DNA from 2 places in the Paenibacillus sp. strain BS8-2 genome. Region 1 is predicted to be linked to the other one. Evidence: riboswitches for the same ligand, from Rfam matches in the RefSeq annotation. Region 1 holds a riboswitch; the other holds the start of a gene.
The links. Region 1 has a riboswitch for cyclic di-AMP ahead of kdpF (K(+)-transporting ATPase subunit F). Riboswitches for the same ligand answer to the same signal wherever they lie in the genome.
Positions count from the first base shown of each region.

Region 2: linked by a shared signal. The riboswitch ahead of ACX1C1_RS05935 (C40 family peptidase) and the one ahead of kdpF (K(+)-transporting ATPase subunit F) in region 1 are both predicted to bind cyclic di-AMP.

Region 1 covers NZ_CM137010.1:1,694,333-1,699,847, reverse strand. The annotation lists gene ACX1C1_RS07500 (universal stress protein) at 1-154, opposite strand, end outside; gene ACX1C1_RS07495 (response regulator) at 180-884, opposite strand; gene ACX1C1_RS07490 (ATP-binding protein) at 915-2,390, opposite strand; cyclic di-AMP (ydaO/yuaA leader) riboswitch at 2,797-2,995, shown strand; gene kdpF (K(+)-transporting ATPase subunit F) at 3,313-3,393, shown strand; gene kdpA (potassium-transporting ATPase subunit KdpA) at 3,425-5,095, shown strand; gene kdpB (potassium-transporting ATPase subunit KdpB) at 5,119-5,515, shown strand, end outside.
Region 2 covers NZ_CM137010.1:1,368,646-1,374,160, forward strand. The annotation lists gene ACX1C1_RS05930 (glutamine--tRNA ligase/YqeY domain fusion protein) at 1-1,566, opposite strand, end outside; cyclic di-AMP (ydaO/yuaA leader) riboswitch at 1,860-2,011, shown strand; gene ACX1C1_RS05935 (C40 family peptidase) at 2,016-2,501, shown strand; gene ACX1C1_RS05940 (MFS transporter) at 2,630-3,880, opposite strand; gene ACX1C1_RS05945 (GNAT family N-acetyltransferase) at 3,945-4,478, shown strand; gene ACX1C1_RS05950 (EAL domain-containing protein) at 4,507-5,515, opposite strand, start outside.

The sequences.
Region 1 (5,515 bases):
GCTCGGGAGCAAGCTCATCCTCCTTAACCGGAATAACGCTTAGTACATACAAAGGGCAACGAAAAAAATTCGCCAGCTCCGCGCCTCTCCCGATAAGCTTCTCTCCATTCGGGCCGTAACTCACGCAAACCATTAATTTCTCGTCTGTGGACATAAGTAATCTCCTTTCGTTGGCTATGTTATTCGCTAGCAAGAAGTCGGTAGCCGATACCCGGCTCCGTTACAATAAACTTGGAGTTAGAGGGGTTCTCGTCCAGCTTTTTCCGAAGATGACCTATATACACGCGCAAGTAATGGCTGTCGGATTCATTGTAGCCGGCTCCCCATACTTCCTGCAGCAGTTGACGTTGAGGGACAACCTTGCCTGCATGAAGGGCCAGCACCTTCAACAGCTCGTATTCGGTCGGCGTTAATTTAAGCCGTTCTCCTCGCAGCTCTGCCACATGTTGCGAAAGATCCATCGTCAATTCCCCAATATGCACAATGGGATCCTGCGTTACTCTCTGCGCAGCATGCCTGAGCGCAACCCTAATGCGGGCTAATAATTCGCCCATGCCGAACGGTTTGGTCAAATAATCGTCGGCGCCCGTATCCAGCGCTTCGATCTTGTCGGCTTCCCTATCTTTGGCCGTAAGGACAATGACTGGCGCATTAGACCATTCGCGGATACGGCGTAACACTTCGATCCCCGACATATCAGGCAATCCAAGATCGAGCACGATTAAGTCAGGCATGACGGCAGCGACTTGCTTGAGTGCATCTTCGCCCGTAGACGCCTCTTCGATGATATAGTCATGTGCCTGCAACGTAACCTTCAAGAGCTTGCGGATTTGCGGCTCATCATCCACGATCAACAGCCGGGCTCCTTGTGTGTTCGTTTGCATGAATGTAGGCCTCCTTAGACGCGTATTTCGTTAAACCATTGGAAGTGAGACGGTAAACACAGTTCCTCTCTGCTCGTTAGCGCGAACCGCAATCGTCCCCTCGTGCAGCTCGATAATACCTTTGCAAATGGCCAATCCAAGGCCCGTTCCGGTTATATGTTTGGTGGCGTCGGCACGGTAGAACTTCTCAAAGATCAATTCACTTTCCGCTTCTTTGATCCCAATCCCCTCATCGGAGATGGTCATGACCGCTTGACCGGCTGATGCCGTCATCGTGATAACGATCTCGCTGTAATCAGGGCTATATTTGATGGCGTTGCTTACGATGTTCACTAATGCTTGCTCTAACAGAACTTCATCTCCAGGCACTACAACGGGCTCCTCATGGTGAAGAACGACTCTAATCTTGCGCTGCTGCTGATAATCGCGGGCCTGGCCCACGGCTGCGTTAATAACATCTTCGAGATCGCACCAGCTCTTCCGGAAATACAACATACCGCTTTCCAGCTTTACCATGTTTAACAAATTGTTGACCAATCGGTTCATTCGAAGGGAGCCGTCCCGAATCGTCTCGAGGAGCTCCACGCGATCGGATGGAGTGAATAGATGGTCGTTCTCCAAAAGGCTTGTGGCAGAACCGATAACCGCCGCCAGAGGCGTCCGCAGCTCATGCGAGACTGAGTTAAGAATCGTGGTACGCATCCGTTCGGACTCAGCCGATACAAGAGCAATCTTGGCTTCTTCGGCAAGTTTAATACGCGCGATGGTATTGGCTGTAATACCCGCCAATGTTCTAATCACTTGCTGTATCTCGTCCGATGCTTGTGTAGCTTGTGCAGTTGCCGATTCGGAGTAACAAACAAGGAGGCCATATTTGCGATGATCGGCATGCAGCCATGCCAGATATACCAAATGTTGACCAAGCATCAAACACTCTGAACCATCACCTTCAGCGCGTTTATACATGTAATCGATACCAATTGATGCCAATTCCCGTTTGTGGTTATCGTCGATTCCCCTTGTATGGCCAGAGAGTCCCAGCGTACCGGTCTCCTCCTCCACATACATCGTAGCTTGCAGCCCAAACTTCCTTGGTAGCTGCGACAACAATCGCTCCGACAAATCATGGATATTGGATACCGATATCATTTCTCTGCTGAATGCGTATAAGGCAGCGGTCTGGGCTTCCTTGGACTTGGCATACTGAGCCTGCAGCTTCAGCCTTGTGGCAAGTCCTGCTGTTAATGCGGCGACAACTAAGTAAACACCAAAGGTAATGAAATATTTTAAGTCAGCAACCGTTAAGCTTAAGACAGGCGGCACGAAAAAAACATCAAAGGCAAACACACCGAGAAACGAGGCGTAAATGGCGGGCCGTAGCCCTAGGTATACCGCGTTAAAGAGCACTGGCAACAAATAAAGTAACGCTACGTTTGCCAGGTCGAATAAGCGACCAACGGGTACTAATAACAAAGTCATAATTGTAATGAACAAGGTGGTGCTTATATATGGCGATAATGCAATCCGCCTTACAAGAGACTGAACGATCTGGAATCACTTCCTTCGTAGTTACGCTTGTTGTTCTTCTCCTAGATTACTTAATAATAACGAATAATGAAACACGCTGCAGGTGTAAAAATTACATAAAAATGTTTATAATCCATCGATAATGAGAGCAAACGATAGGAAACGAGCGATAATACGTTGCTATATGGAGTGTTCGAACTTAGCAAAACGTAGACCATCTAATTTGACGTTTGCTTTGCTTTACAGCTTTTACGAGGGGGAGTAACATGTTGCCATGAATGGATTCACGTACTCCGTTCAGCGCTGAATTGCTGGTAAGTAAACATTCCTTCGAATCCAAGGAAAGGATGATGACGTCAAGTTGATATAGCCCGAATCATGTACGGGCGAACAATCGCTGAATCTAGTAGGCCACTTCCCAAGAGAAGTGGCACCTGAGAACGGGGGACCCATATACAATCCGCATGTATGTCTAATGTGGATTTGGGGTGAATCGTGACCGGAAATGAACGTATCCGGCATGTAGGGCGACTCTAACGCCCGAATCCGACAGCTAACCTCGTAAGCGTCTATAGAGGCAACAATTTGTCGTGATTAGACACGGTTCTTTCCCTGTGCCTAAGAAGCTGATGAAGGTTCCTCTTCGTGCAGCTTCTTTTTTTGTTGCCCAAATAAAGGGGTGTGAGGCGCAGCATGTCCATTCAAGAGGAAATTATTTTGGTTTCGCCGTCCACAGCTGCGGGCACGTTCTGTATTCCAACGGCGGGGATGTTTCATTTTTGATATAGGGAGGAACGTAAATGGATATTGTCATGATTGGGATCTTAACCGTCTCACTAGCAGGCATGTTAGGACTGTTAGCGTGGTGCGGAAGTGTTGCTTCGGAAGGAAGTGAGCCGCAATGATGCTCGCACTCGGCGTGGTGGTCGTCGTTGTTTTCGTATATTTGACGTATGTGCTGTTGAATCCAGAAAAATTCTAGAGCTGCCGCTAGCGGGAAGGAGTATGCAACAATGTTAGCTTTGATCGCGATCTTCATCACTTTAATAATAGTTTTCTTGTTGGCCAGACCAACAGGCTTATATTTGGCTAAGGTATTCCATTCGGAAACGACTGTTCTGGACAAATGGTTCGGTCCAATAGAAAGATTGATTTACCGCTTGGGAGGTCTATCCCTTACCAACCAATTATGGAAAAAGTATGCCGCAACCGTCATCCTCAGCAACGGAGTTATGATCTTGCTGGTTTATATGATTTTCCGAATGCAAGCCTATCTGCCGCTTAACCCCAGCCATATTCCAAACATGGAGCCTACGCTTGCGTTTAATACGGCGATCAGCTTTATGACCAATACGAACCTGCAGCATTATAGCGGGGAGAGCGGTCTATCGTATTTGTCTCAGATGGTCGCTATCGTATTTATGATGTTCACGGCTCCGGCAACTGCGTTATCCGTTGTTATCGCCTTTATGCGAGGACTCGCAGGCAAGCCAATGGGCAATTTCTTCGTGGACCTGACGCGTTCCATTGTTCGTGTATTATTGCCCATTGCGATTGTGGCCGCTCTACTCTTTGCAGCACTTGGCGTTCCTCAAACGCTGGAACCTGCGGCAGTTGCTCAGACGCTGCAAGGCGAAGAACAGACGATTGCGCGCGGACCGATGGCTTCGTTCCTCTCCATTAAGGAGCTCGGCAACAACGGCGGCGGATTTATGGGCGTCAACTCAGCGCATCCATTCGAGAATCCCGGCGCAATAAGTAACACGCTGCAGATAATATTGATGATGTTATTATGCACGGCGTTGCCGTACACGTATGGGAAGATGGTGGGCAACCCCAAGCAAGGACGGGTACTATTCGTCGCCATGACCACATTGTTCATTATGATGTTAGGGATCTCTCTCGGCGCAGAGCAAGCAGGCAACTCCGCCATAAGCGCGCTTGGCATCGATCAGGATCACGGCAGCATGGAAGGCAAAGAGACACGGTTTGGTATCGAGCAATCCGTCTTATATTCGGTTGTCACTACAGCCTCCGAGACGGGGGCAGTTAATACGATGCATGATACGTTGACGCCGATCGCTGGATTGGTAACCATCGCGAACATGATGCTGAATACCATCTTCGGTGGTGTAGGTGCCGGATTTATGAACGTGCTGATATACGCAATGATTGGCGTATTTTTGTCCGGATTAATGGTAGGCAGAACGCCAGAATATCTTGGCAAGAAGATTGAAGGGAAGGAAATGAAGCTGATCGCGCTGACGATGCTGGTTCCTCCGTTCATCATTTTGATACCGACGGCAATCGCCTTGTTCTATTATCCGGAGACGATCTCGAACGCCGGCTTCCACGGTCTTACGCAAGCCATGTACGAATACACATCATCAGCCGGCAATAACGGTTCCGGATTCGAAGGACTAGGGGACAATACAACCTACTGGAATATATCGACTGGCCTAGTCATGTTTATAGGTCGTTACTTCTCGATCGTGACTCTACTTGCCGTGGCGGGTTCGCTTGCAGCGAAGAAGACGGTACCCGAATCGATTGGCACCTTCCGCACGGACACTGCCTTATTCGCAGTCGTATTCTTGGGAGCCGTGCTTATTGTTGGCGCACTGACCTTCTTCCCGAGCCTTGTACTCGGGCCCATTGCCGAGCAACTAACTTTGGCGCCATAGCCGTTACTGGAGAGGAGTATACCATGAGTCAACCAACTAAATCAGCCTTAAGCGGACCTATCGTGAAACAGGCATTGAAGTCGTCTATTCTCAAATTAGATCCACGAGTTATGATTCGTAACCCGATCATGTTCGTCGTGGAAATTGGATTTATCATTACGTTGTTGTTCGTTTTCGTGCCTGATGCATTCGGGGGTGCAACTCCCGTATGGTTCAATGCTACAGTCGCTGTCATCCTGCTATTGACGGTATTATTCGCTAACTTTGCAGAAGCTTTAGCAGAGGGCAGAGGTAAAGCGCAAGCAGACTCGCTCAAAAAATCCAAAAAAGAAATGATCGCGAACAAACTGATGGGCTCCTCGATCAAGCAAGTACCTTCTACCGAGCTTCGCAAAGGAGATATCGTGCTTGTTGCCCAAG
Region 2 (5,515 bases), 330 kb from region 1:
GAACTGGAACTTATCTCCTCCGACAGCTTCCTTCATGTTCGGCTCCACATATCCGCTCTCCACTTGCATCGAACCTGGATTGATGCACTCGAGGAACGACTTGCCTTCGTCCTTCGCCTCATCTGTAATAAGCGGCTCGAACAACCGGAAGTCCGCGGGTACCGCCTGCGATGCCTCCACCCAGTGGATTGTGCCCTTCACCTTACGTTCGGTAAAGCCGCTTCCGCTCTTGGTCTTGGGATCGTACGTACAGCGAAGCTCGGTCACCTCGCCATGCTCGTCCTTCACGACCTCTTGGCAAACGATGAAATATGCATGCTTGAGACGCACTTCGTTGCCAGGGAACAACCGGAAATATTTGCTCGGCGGATTTTCCATGAAATCGTCTCGTTCGATATAAATCTCACGGGAGAACGGAATTTGGCGTATACCCATCTCTTCATTCTCCGAGTTGTTCTCCGCATCCAGCAGCTCTGTCTGTCCTTCCGGATAGTTCGTGATGACAACCTTGAGCGGACGCAGAACCGCCATGGTACGCAGCGCCTTCAGCTTGAGATCCTCGCGGATAAAGTGCTCGAGGTTGCGCTCGTCTACAACGCTGTTGCTTCTCGCTACGCCTATCTCGCGGCAGAACGCACGAATCGCTTCCGGCGTGTAGCCGCGGCGGCGCATCCCGCTGATCGTCGGCATCCGAGGATCGTCCCAGCCATCGACGACGCCTTCGTCCACGAGTTGCTTCAGATACCGTTTGCTCATGACCGTATTCGTGATGTTGAGTCTCGCGAATTCGTATTGATGCGGCACGCTCTCCATCTCGCATTCGGCGATAGCCCAGTCGTAGAGCGGACGGTGATCTTCGAACTCCAGCGTACAGATCGAATGCGAGATCCCTTCGATTGCATCGCTAAGCGGATGGGCATAGTCGTACATCGGATAGATGCACCATGCGTCGCCTGTGCGGTGATGATGCGAATGCGAGATGCGATACAGCACAGGATCACGAAGTGTAATGTTAGGCGAAGCCATATCGATCTTCGCTCTCAGAACTCGCTCGCCATCTTTGAACTCACCTGCGCGCATCCGCGCAAATAGATCCAGGTTTTCTTCCGCGCTGCGGCTCCGGTACGGACTTTCCTTGCCTGGTTCTGTCAACGTCCCCCTTGTCTCCCGCATCTCATCGGCAGTCAAATCGCAAACGTAGGCTTTGCCCTTCTTAATCAACAGCACTGCACGGTTGTACAGCTCCTCGAAGTAATCCGAAGCGAAGCGTAGCTCCTCCCACTCGAAGCCTAACCAACGCACGTCCTCTTGGATTGCATCCACATATTCCGTATCTTCCTTAACGGGATTGGTGTCGTCGAATCGCAGATTCGTCTTGCCCTTGAACTCGTCGGCAAGCTCAAAGTTCAGGCAGATCGACTTGGCATGTCCGATATGCAGATAACCATTCGGCTCCGGCGGGAAACGCGTAATGACCTCTTGCACGCGCCCACTCTTCAAATCTTCTACGACAATATTCTTAATGAAATTGGAGGATGATGTCTTATTCTCCTGCACGTTCTCCACTAGCGACCTACCCCTTCCACTCGTGCGCCCCTGAAGGGAATTACGGTATCCCTATCACTGCAGCGCCAATTCTACCGTGAGTACGCGAGATACACCCTGTCTAGCGGCCTCTCGCTCCACTTTGTTATCTCCTTATTTTACACAAAACTCAGCCAAATTACACGCCTTGGCAGTACGCTTATACCCAGTAATTTCACTTTTAAACACCAAAATTATCACTCTATTATTAATATCTTCTCATATTCAACACGAATCAACATTTTCCTATTATTATAATGCTTAGTTAATAACTTTGGATGATATTGCCTAATTCCCGCAAGGGAAACGGGGGAACCACTCTGGGTGAATTGGCTTCGACGTCTGTTTCCATACAGCGCCTGTGAAGTCATAGGGAACCTTCAACCGAACCCCACAGCTAACCTCGTCGGCACCGGAAGGAGAACTACAAGTTGAAGAAGAAGATTAGCTCTGTATTGCTGGGGCTTGTGCTTCTGCTTGCATTCCAGGCAGGAAGCGCTTTCGCAAGCTCCGAGATGGACGGCATCATTGATGGTGTTATCGGAACTCCTTATTCGTACGGCGGTTCCACCACAAGAGGTTTTGACTGCTCCGGATTTACTGGCTACGTATTCAAGAAGATGGGTATTGATCTCTCTCGCAGATCGGTAGACCAAGCAACGCAAGGCACGAAAGTCGCTAAGGCGGATCTTCAGCCGGGCGATCTAGTCTTCTTCGACACAAGCGGCAAGATAAACGGCGGCATCTCGCACGTAGGCATCTACGTTGGCGACGGCAACTTCGCCCACGCCTCCACGAGATACGGCGTTACGATCGAACCTCTGAACGGCTCGTATTACAAGTCGCGCTTCGTAACAGCGCGCCGCGTAATGGACGAGAAGGAGTATCAAGCTCTGACTGTCGCAGCAGCCAAGTAAGAGATGTGATTCAGGACTGTCCCTAACGTACGCGTATTTAATGGACATATGCCTCACACATACAAGAGGACCTCAACTTCCACTGTTACATGGAGATTGAGGTCCTTTTGTATGTCGTACGACCTGCCCTAGCTCTGTTCCTTCGTTTCGAACCGCGCGATGCGGCGCCCCTGAAGGAGCATGGCTCCAAGCAGAAGCAACATGATGACAACTAAGATGGCCAGATAGCTAATCGTCAGTTCTACATCGAATCGATCCATCAACCAGCCTGTCACTCGCGGGAACAACGCCCCGCCAATACCACCGAATGCGACAAGCAGGCTCGTCGTCCGCTCCGTCATGCCTGGGAGCAGGCTGTTGGCGTAGACAAGAGCGATCCCGAATACACCGGAGAAGAACAGACCACTAAGCGCGATTAGCACCATCATCCAATACAACTGCCCGGTCAACGTCATCACACCAAAAACAACTAACGCTCCCGTCACTGCAATCGCTAAGTATCGGACATAGCCGATTCGATCGGCGATTATTCCGGCAAACAATCGTCCGAGCACCACCGTTCCCCAGAACAAGCTGAGCGAGGCAGCAGCAGCGGCTTCTCCAAGATCGGTACGAGCAATTAATATCGAAGGCAGGTAGTTGGAGAAACTCATCTCCATCCCTACATACACCATAAAGAACAACGCGCTAAGAACCAAGAACGGCAACAGCTTGCCTGTATACCCAAGCCATCCCCTCTTCGACCCTGCCGTTATATTACTGGTAATCAAATGACTCGATTCAGCCCGTTCTGCTGCAGCCGCCGACTCCTTGGCCGCCGTTATGCCGAGCTTGTCATCCAGCTCGCCAAAGGACATGGTCAACCACAATACAAACGTAATTCCCGCCATTGCCGAGAGGATTGGAAATGAGAGCTGCCAGACATGCTCTTGTATCAAGTAAGCCACCGTAACCGGTATAATAAGCGCCCCAATGCCAAAGAATGTCTCCAGCCGGCTCATCGCCGAAGCCTTCCCCTTCATCGTATCAAGGATCACCGCTCCCACGATCGCTTCCGTCATCCCGAACCCGATACCTGCAATCGGGGCGAACGCAAGCATCCAGCCCCATGGCAAGAGTAAGCTATATGCCGCTTCGCTGATGGTCAACAACCCCATAGCGAGCAGAACGGCACCACGTTTGCCAATCCGAGCGGTCAAGTTTGGCGCAAGCAGCACCCCTACCATAAACCCGAGGAATTGATTCATGATCCATTGCCCGCCATCCTTATAGGTGACGTCATAATAGTCCATTAATTGCTCTAATATTGAACCGCCCACCACATGGGCGATGCCTATAACCAGATAAGATAAACAACCGATCCATAACAGCTTCTTCACGTTGATAATTCCCCTTATGATACATACGCGCGAGCAAGCGCCTATCTGATATAATCCAATTATGATGAACAATAAAGAGATTGAACCGAACCCTATTCATTATAAACCAAACACATCAACGATGACTATCGTGCCGCTGGAATTAGACCATGCTGCCCAGTTATGCGACTGGACGTACAGCGCCCCCTATGAGCGCTTCAACTGGCCCGATTGGGATGCCATGCAAAAGGACGAGATCGAATTCGGTGATCCCGTCCTGCGCATACAGCAATATGGAGCCATTCTTGACGAACGGCATGATTTGATTGGCTATGTCCAGTTTTTCCCGCTGGGGAACGTCACGAGGCTGGGACTGGGACTTCGTCCAGATCTCTGTGGGATGGGACTTGGCGCATCCATCGTTCGCATGCTGGCGGAGGAAGCGCTGCGCCGGATGCCCGGCAACGAGATCGATCTGGAGGTGTTGATCTGGAACGAGCGAGCGATCCGCGCCTATGAGAAGGCAGGATTTCGGATTACGGACACCTATCTGCTCCCTTCGTTAACAGGCGGCGATCCGGAGCTGTTTCATTGCATGGTGTACGAGCCTTCCTATTAACGAGGATAATCAGGCGCTGGTCAGATGGCTATACCGGACCTACTCCGTCCTTGCTATCCGCAAACAGGATAATGCCGGGACGGACCAGCACCGAGATTGACCGAATCCAAGCCCTGGAGTCGAGATCCGTATACGAGCGGGACACGATAGCCCGTCTTGTCTCATTCAACTGCACCAGATTGGGTACGAAGTACGGTCGCCAACTCCAATTAGCGTGCCTGTACTCCTCTTCACGCCTCCAGCCGCCATCCTCGCCTCTGCTGAAATTGGCCGACAGCTGAATCCCTTCTTCATTGCATATGTACACCTTGGTGCAGGATTCACTCAAGAACGGAAGCAGCCACTCCAACCAATCATCCGCATTCTCTGGACTCTCGTTGTGCCCAACTCCGCCCACTATCGTCTGTATCCGTTCGGCAAGCTCCTCTGCTTCGTGCTGCCATTGCTTCTCGATCTCCGCCAATCGCCTCAGATTACGTTCTAGACCACTCTCGATGAAGGGAGCGAAGGTTGAAGGCGCAAGAAAGTCAGATTGTGCCTGCGCAAATAGGAAACCTTGTACATATCGGGCCCCCGATTGGATCGCCCGCTCCAGATCTTCTTTGGTCTCGACCCCTTCGAACAACAGGGAAGCGCCAATCTGCTCGGCAAGCTCAGAGAAGGATCGAAGCACACCATAATATCCGTTATGCGTTGCGCTCTTCTTGACCATGTGCATATCGATCTTAAGCAGGTTCGGCTGAATCTGCGCGATACGATCCGCACTGCTGAATCCGCTGCCGACATCATCGATCGCAATTAGACAGCCGTATGAGCGATAATAATCAATCACCTTCCGGAGCACATCCATCGATCCGTTGAAACTTTCTTCCGTAATTTCAATGACAATCCGAGAAGGATCGCCGTTATACTTCGTGATCAGGTCCAGCGTATACAACTCTCCGCTCTCGGCTTGCCGGTATATCCAGTCCGGCTTCAAGTTCAGAAATAGCAGCGATGGTTCCTCTTCTTGCGCATGCTTCGCAATCGCCTGTTCC